Linked DNA regions of Labrenzia sp. PHM005. The protein of the gene in region 2 binds, or shares a complex with, the protein of the main gene of each other region. Links are inferred from orthologs where the notes say so. Each region holds a gene or a part of one and is shown on either strand. Other genes may lie near its edges. The genes, in order: secA and secY.

The links.
Region 1: the proteins of secY (region 2) and secA are in contact, whole or in part, in a crystal structure (PDB 3DIN), measured with the Thermotoga maritima proteins. The link is inferred for Labrenzia sp. PHM005 from one-to-one orthologs. Residues at the interface, in WP_004081795.1 of Thermotoga maritima: Glu108, Gly109, Glu110, Glu111, Ala236, Glu237, Arg238, Arg239, Ile240, Thr241, Ile242, Gln243, Tyr244, Ala245, Arg246, Arg247, Val248, Thr249, Gly250, Arg251, Arg252, Val253, Tyr254, Gly256, Ala257, Ser258, Thr259, Tyr260, Leu261, Pro262; in WP_004082002.1 of Thermotoga maritima: Glu261, Ala262, Arg263, Lys300, Ala301, Arg302, Thr303, Ile304, Ile305, Leu323, Tyr324, Asp325, Pro326, Val329, Ser330, Tyr333, Ile336, Lys340, Phe345, Val349, Glu363, Phe364, Tyr374, Ser375, Gly376, Gly377, Glu393, Ile395, Thr482, Ser483.

Annotation. Positions count from the first base shown.
Region 1 is NZ_CP041191.1:1,516,981-1,520,619, reverse strand. What follows is about bases 244-3,563. They hold secA (preprotein translocase subunit SecA), read left to right. Parts: upstream 244-594; coding sequence 595-3,363; downstream 3,364-3,563. Other genes in these bases: FJ695_RS06920 (peptidylprolyl isomerase), read right to left, coding at 244-324. Outside these bases: more of FJ695_RS06920, read right to left, coding at 1-243; FJ695_RS06910 (radical SAM protein), read left to right, coding at 3,636-3,639. UniProt on the Escherichia coli protein: Required for protein export, interacts with the SecYEG preprotein conducting channel.
Region 2 is NZ_CP041191.1:3,331,850-3,335,029, reverse strand. The notes cover bases 286-3,146. They hold secY (preprotein translocase subunit SecY), read right to left. Parts: upstream 2,452-3,146; coding sequence 1,120-2,451; downstream 286-1,119. Other genes in these bases: rpmD (50S ribosomal protein L30), read right to left, coding at 2,988-3,146; rplO (50S ribosomal protein L15), read right to left, coding at 2,501-2,968; FJ695_RS15130 (adenylate kinase), read right to left, coding at 527-1,123; rpsM (30S ribosomal protein S13), read right to left, coding at 286-345. Also shown: more of rpsM, read right to left, coding at 1-285; more of rpmD, read right to left, coding at 3,147-3,180. UniProt on the Escherichia coli protein: The central subunit of the protein translocation channel SecYEG. Consists of two halves formed by TMs 1-5 and 6-10.

The DNA.
Region 1 (3,639 bases), 1.8 Mb from region 2 along the record:
CGCACGCAGTTCCAGAAATTCAAGTTGTTTCTGGAATTCAGGATCCCGATCAAGTCCGTCTTTTCTGGCAGCCAAAGCCAACAATTCCATATCGATCATCACATCCAGCAGCAATTGGCGCCATTGTGCCGGTGGAAACCGCTGAAGCTCCTGGCCCAAGTCCTGGGCGGCAAATGCAATATCGGCTTCGGTGATGACTGCATCACCAACTTTTGCAACTACGTCGTCCGGTTCGGCCGCGGACAGGGAAGCCGATCCGAGCGTCAGTGCCAGAAAGGAAACAGCAAGCGCCTTGACTGGCCTGCGCAAGGAATTTCGGAGCATAAGAAAACCTTTACCTATGGGAACATGTCTCTTTTTTGCCCTCCTAGAACGAGGGCTTGGGTACATTGCCTATTCCAGCAGCGTTGACAAGCATAGAGCCCCCTCTTATCTGTCGGGCGGCCCTGCTGTGAGGCTGGGATGGCATCTTTTCGGCCGCGTTCACCGGCCAGCACGCTGTGCGTCATGTGCAACGTGTACAGAAAATTGAGACGATTTCATGGGCAGGCGTCAGATTGCCATTGACGCCGCCGGTAAGGGAAGGACCGCCACATGGCTGGCCTTGGCGCATTAGCACGTAAGTTGTTCGGGTCTGCAAACGACCGGATAATAAAGACATTCCGGTCAAGGGTTGAGCAAATCAATGCTCTGGAACCTGAAATCCAGGCTTTGTCGGATGAAGACCTGCGCGGACAGACTGAAAAATTCCGCGAACAACTCAAAAATGGCGCGACCCTCGACGACATTCTTGTTCCTGCATTTGCCACAGTCCGCGAAGCAGCCAAACGCGCGCTCGGCCAACGTCACTACGACGTTCAGCTGATCGGCGGCATGGTGCTGAATTCCGGTCAAATCGCGGAAATGCGCACTGGTGAAGGTAAAACCCTCGTTGCGACCGCACCGGTTTACCTCAACGCTTTGTTAGGCGACGGGGTCCATGTGGTCACCGTCAACGATTACCTGGCACAGCGCGACAGCGAATGGATGGGCCAAGTCTATAAGTTCCTTGGCCTCACCGTCGGCTGCATCACACATGGCCTCTCGGATGAAGAACGCCGCGCAGCCTATGAAGCCGACGTCACCTACGGAACCAACAACGAATTCGGCTTCGATTATCTGCGCGACAACATGAAACACGACCGCCCGTCGATGGTTCAGCGTAGCCATGCATTTGCGATCGTCGATGAAGTTGATTCGATCCTGGTCGACGAAGCGCGGACACCGCTCATTATTTCCGGTCCGCTGGAAGACCGTTCAGAATTCTACAATACGGTCGATGCGTTCATTCCGAACTTGACCGAAGAAGATTATGAGCTTGATGAGAAGGCACGCTCGGCGACTTTTACCGAAGCGGGCAATGAAAAACTCGAAGGTCTTTTGGCCGAAGCTGAATTGCTGAAGGGCGAGTCGCTCTACGATGTCGAGAACGTCTCAATCGTTCACCACCTGCAGCAAGCCCTGAAGGCCCACAAACTGTTCCAGCGGGACAAGGACTACATTGTCCGCAATGATGAAGTTGTCATCATCGACGAGTTCACAGGCCGCATGATGCCGGGCCGGCGCTTCTCCGAAGGCCTGCACCAGGCCCTCGAAGCCCGTGAAAAGGTCCGCATTCAGCCGGAAAACCAGACGCTGGCTTCGATCACATTCCAGAATTACTTCCGCATGTATGGCAAGCTTGCCGGCATGACCGGTACCGCGTCCACGGAAGCCGACGAATTTGCCGACATCTATAAGCTGGAAGTCGTTGAAATTCCGACCAATGTCACCGTCAAACGGGTTGATGACGACGATGAGGTTTACCGGACATTCCAGGAAAAATTCAATGCGATCGTCGAGCTGATCGACGACTGCAAGGAACGCCGCCAGCCAATTCTGGTCGGCACCACATCGATCGAGAAATCCGAGTACCTGGCCGATCTTCTGAAGAAGCACGGTTATAAGCAGACCGATCTGAGCGATCCGGCAGCGTTCGCAGCAGCTCAGAAAAAAGAAGACGGAAAATCCAAAGTCTTTGCCGTTCTGAACGCCCGTTACCACGAGCAGGAAGCCTTCATTGTCGCCCAGGCCGGGTTGCCGGGCGCTGTTACGATTGCAACCAACATGGCCGGCCGCGGCACCGACATTCAGCTTGGCGGCAATGCCGACATGCAGATCGAAATGGCCCTCGGCGACATGCCAGAAGGCGACGAACGGTCTGCCAAAGAAGCTGCGATCCGCTCTGAAGTCGAAGAACTGAAGCAAGAAGCTCTAACGGCAGGTGGCCTTTATGTGATTGGCACCGAACGCCACGAGAGCCGGCGGATCGACAACCAGTTGCGCGGCCGCTCCGGCCGTCAGGGTGACCCTGGCCATTCCAAATTCTTCTTGTCGCTGCAAGACGATCTGATGCGGATCTTCGGCTCTGAGCGCATGGACTCCATGCTGCAAAAGCTCGGCCTTGAAGAAGGCGAAGCCATTATCCACCCGTGGATCAACAAGGCACTGGAAAAGGCTCAGCAGAAGGTTGAGGCGCGCAACTTCGACATTCGTAAGAATCTTCTGAAGTTCGACGACGTCATGAACGACCAGCGCAAGGTCGTTTTTGATCAGCGCATCGAATTGATGGACAGTGAAGCCATTCAGGACGCCGTCTCGGACATGCGTCACGACGTCATCGATGATCTGGTGGCACGCCATATTCCGGAAAAAGCATATCCGGAGCAATGGGACACCGAAGGCCTTGAAGAAGAGGTGCGCAAGTACCTCAATCTAGACCTGCCGATCAAAGATTGGGCGGCCGAAGAAGGTATTGCAGACGAAGAGGTCAAAGACCGGCTCACACGCACAGCGGATGAAGCCATGGCCCAAAAAGTTGCCAAATACACACCGGACATCATGCGCCAGGTGGAAAAGGCAATCCTTCTGCAAACCCTCGACAACTTGTGGCGTGAACATCTTGCCAACCTCGATCACTTGCGGTCTGTCGTTGGTTTCCGTGGCTATGCCCAGCGCGATCCTTTGCAGGAGTACAAGACCGAGTCCTTTACGTTGTTTGAGACCATGCTGGTCCAGCTGCGTCAGATCACCACTGCACAGCTGCTGCGCGTTGAATTGGTCACAGAGCAGCCGCCGGAAATGCCGCAGGCGCCTGAAATGCACGCCCAGCACATCAATCCGCTGACCGGCGAGGATGAAGTGGCGCTTGCGAACGCGCCGATGCAACCGGCCGGACAACGGGATCCGAACAACCCGGACACCTGGGGCAAGGTCGGCCGTAACGAAGCTTGCCCATGCGGTTCTGGCAAAAAGTACAAGCACTGCCATGGTGCTTTGGTCTGATCATCAGACGATTTTCGAAAACAACAAACCGGCGCCCAGTATTTTTGGCGCCGGTTTTTCTTTTCAACACAACAACTTGCAAAAAGTCACACCAATCGCGCATTCGATTGGAACATTGCGGCTTTCCCTGTTGCCTTGTTCTTACAAAAGACCTGACTTAACCTGCAGCAATATTGAAGGGGGTGAGGTTCTCCTTACGGCGAACAAAATAAAAAACAGTGCCACTCATGTGAGAGCTGCACCGCGACATAATCCTGCGGAGGTCGCGCTGTATGG
Region 2 (3,180 bases):
CTTCGCCGGACCCTTACGGGTACGTGCGTTTGTGTGCGTCCGCTGACCACGAACCGGAAGGCCGCGACGGTGACGCAGGCCGCGGTAGCAGCCAAGGTCCATCAAACGTTTGATGTTCATTGCAGTGTCACGGCGCAGATCACCCTCAACCATGTAGTCACGGTCGATGGTTTCACGGATCTGCAGGACTTCTGCGTCAGAAAGCTCGTTTACACGGCGGGCAGCATCGATGTTGTTCTTTTCGATGATTTCCTGGGCGAATTTCGCACCAATGCCGTGAATGTACTGAAGCGCGATGACAACGCGCTTGTTCGTCGGGATGTTAACGCCAGCAATACGTGCCACGTTGATCTCCATGTTTTTGCGGTCCAGCCGAAACCAGATCGCGTTTCAAAAAGCCCCGCGTCCGGTGGAGGCCGGCCCTTGCGGGGTACGAAAATGCCGGGTCAGACCCGGCACAGACAATGCCGGTCCCATGGGCATGGAACCGGCTGAACTGTAAGCTAGAGCGGGTCGTTTACCGGCTCTAAACGTTCTCGTCAAGTCCCTGAAGAACGGAATTAACCGAAGCCGTTACGTCATCGATTGACTGCATGCCATCGATTACCGACAGGAGGCCTGTTTTCTCGTAGTAAGGCACCACAACAGCGGTATCGCGGTTATACGCCTCAAGACGCTGCTTAAAGACTTCCGGGTCGTCGTCCTTGCGGACCGGCTGACCGGCAGCCTTTGCTTCTTCAGCCCGGTTGATGATCCGGTCGACCAGTTTGGTCTGATCGACCCGAAGCTCAACAACGCTGTTCAGCGTCAAGCTGTTTTCGGTGAGCATCTGATCAAGCGCTTCTGCTTGGGCCAGTGTCCGTGGGAAGCCATCCAGGATGAACCCCTTTTTGGCGTCGTCTTCGGCGATACGGTCCCGGATGATGCCGACAACGATGTCATCCGACACCAGTCCGCCAGCATCCATAACCGCTTTGGCCTTCAGACCAACCGGGGTTTCGGCTGCAACAGCTGCGCGCAGCATGTCACCTGTCGACAGTTGAGGAATTCCATATTTCTCAACAAGCCGCGCAGCCTGTGTCCCCTTCCCCGCACCTGGCGGTCCAACCAGAATGAGCCTCATCGGCGTCTCCCCCTAAGTTTCGCTTTCTTCACCAGCCCTTCATATTGATGCGCCAGCAAATGACCCTGGATCTGAGATACGGTATCCATTGTCACGCTCACGACAATCAACAAGGATGTCCCCCCGAAATAGAACGGAACGCCGGTCGCCGAAATGAGGAATTCGGGTAATAGACAAACGATGGTGATGTAAATTGCACCAACGACAGTAATCCGGGTTAACACATGGTCAATGTATTGCGCTGTCCGCTCACCCGGACGGATGCCCGGAATGAAGCCGCCATGCTTCTTCAGATTGTCAGCCGTATCGCTCGGATTGAAAACAATCGCTGTGTAGAAGAAGCAGAAGAAGATGATCATTGCGGCATAGAACACCATGAACAACGGCTGGCCATGGCCAAGAAGCGCTGTGATGGTGGTCAGCACATCGTTACCTCCACCGGCATTAAACCCGGAGATCGTTGCCGGAACCAACAGGAGTGAAGATGCGAAGATCGGCGGAATAACGCCGGCCGTGTTGAGCTTCAGCGGCAGGAACGAGGTATTGCCCTCGAACATCCGATTGCCCATCTGACGCTTCGGATACTGGATCAAGAGACGGCGTTGCGCCCGTTCCATGAACACGATCAGCGCAATCACGACAACTGCCAGCAGAATAACGGCCAGAATGATACCAGTCGCCAGGGATCCCTGACGGCCAAGTTCAAGTGTCTGTACGATCGCTGACGGAAGACCTGCGACAATGCCGGCGAAAATGATCAGCGAAATACCGTTACCAATGCCGCGGGCAGTGATTTGCTCACCCAGCCACATCAGGAACATGGTGCCGCCAACCAGCGTAATCACCGTCGATGCGCGGAAGAACCAACCCGGATCGGTGACAACATTAGTCGCGCCTTCCAGGCCAACCGCAATGCCATAAGCCTGGAACGCAGCCAGAATCACGGTGCCGTAGCGGGTGTACTGGTTGATGACTTTCCGGCCCTGCTCGCCTTCCTTCTTCAGCTGCTCGAGCGTCGGAACGACGGTCGTCATCAGCTGCATGATAATGGAGGCGGAGATGTACGGCATGATGCCGAGGGCGAAAATCGCCATGCGCTCAACCGCACCACCGGCAAACATGTTGAACATGCCGATGATACCGGACTGGGCCTGACTAAAGGCCTGCGCAAAGGCTTCCGGATTGATCCCGGGCATCGGAATGTAAGTGCCCAGTCGATAAACCAAAAGCGCCCCTAGCGTGAACCAGATGCGCTTTTTGAGTTCTTCAGCCTTGGCGAAAGCTGAGAAATTTAGATTTGACGCCAGTTGCTCGGCGGCCGATGCCATGCCCTACTCCGGTCGGATGCTTGCTGACAAATGGGAAAAGCCCAGGCTGTTAAGCCTGAGCTCCCAGAACGGCGACTTTGCCGCCTGCTTTTTCAATCGCTGCTACAGCGCCTTTGGAGGCACCGGCAACTTCAAAGGTCACTGCCGCGGTGAGTTCACCGTTGGCAACGATGCGGACGCCATCACGGACCCGCTTGACCACGCCTGCAGCCTTCAGCGCTTCGACGGTCACCGTCTCAGAAGCGTTCAGCTTACCAGCGTCGATTGCCTTTTGAACACGGCCGACGGACACAGTGCTGTAGTCCTTGGCGAAAATGTTCGTAAAGCCGCGCTTTGGCAGACGGCGGTGAAGCGGCATCTGACCGCCTTCAAAGCCCTTGATCGCTACACCAGAGCGGGACTTTTGACCTTTAACACCACGTCCACCGGTCTTGCCTTTGCCAGAGCCGATACCGCGGCCAACGCGTGTGCGCTCCGGGGAGGCACCTTCGTTGTCACGAAGTTCGTTGAGCTTCATGTCTTTATCTCCTCACCCCTTACGCGTTGTCTTCGACGACGCGAACGAGATGCTGGACCTTATTGATCATGCCGCGCACTTCAGGAGTGTCCTTCAGTGTGGAACGGCGGTGCATCTTGTTCAGGCCGAGACCGACGAGCGTCGCGCGCTGGTCCTTAGGACGGCGCAGCGGGCTGCCGATCTGTTCGACCGTAACAGTCTTTTCGGTGTTC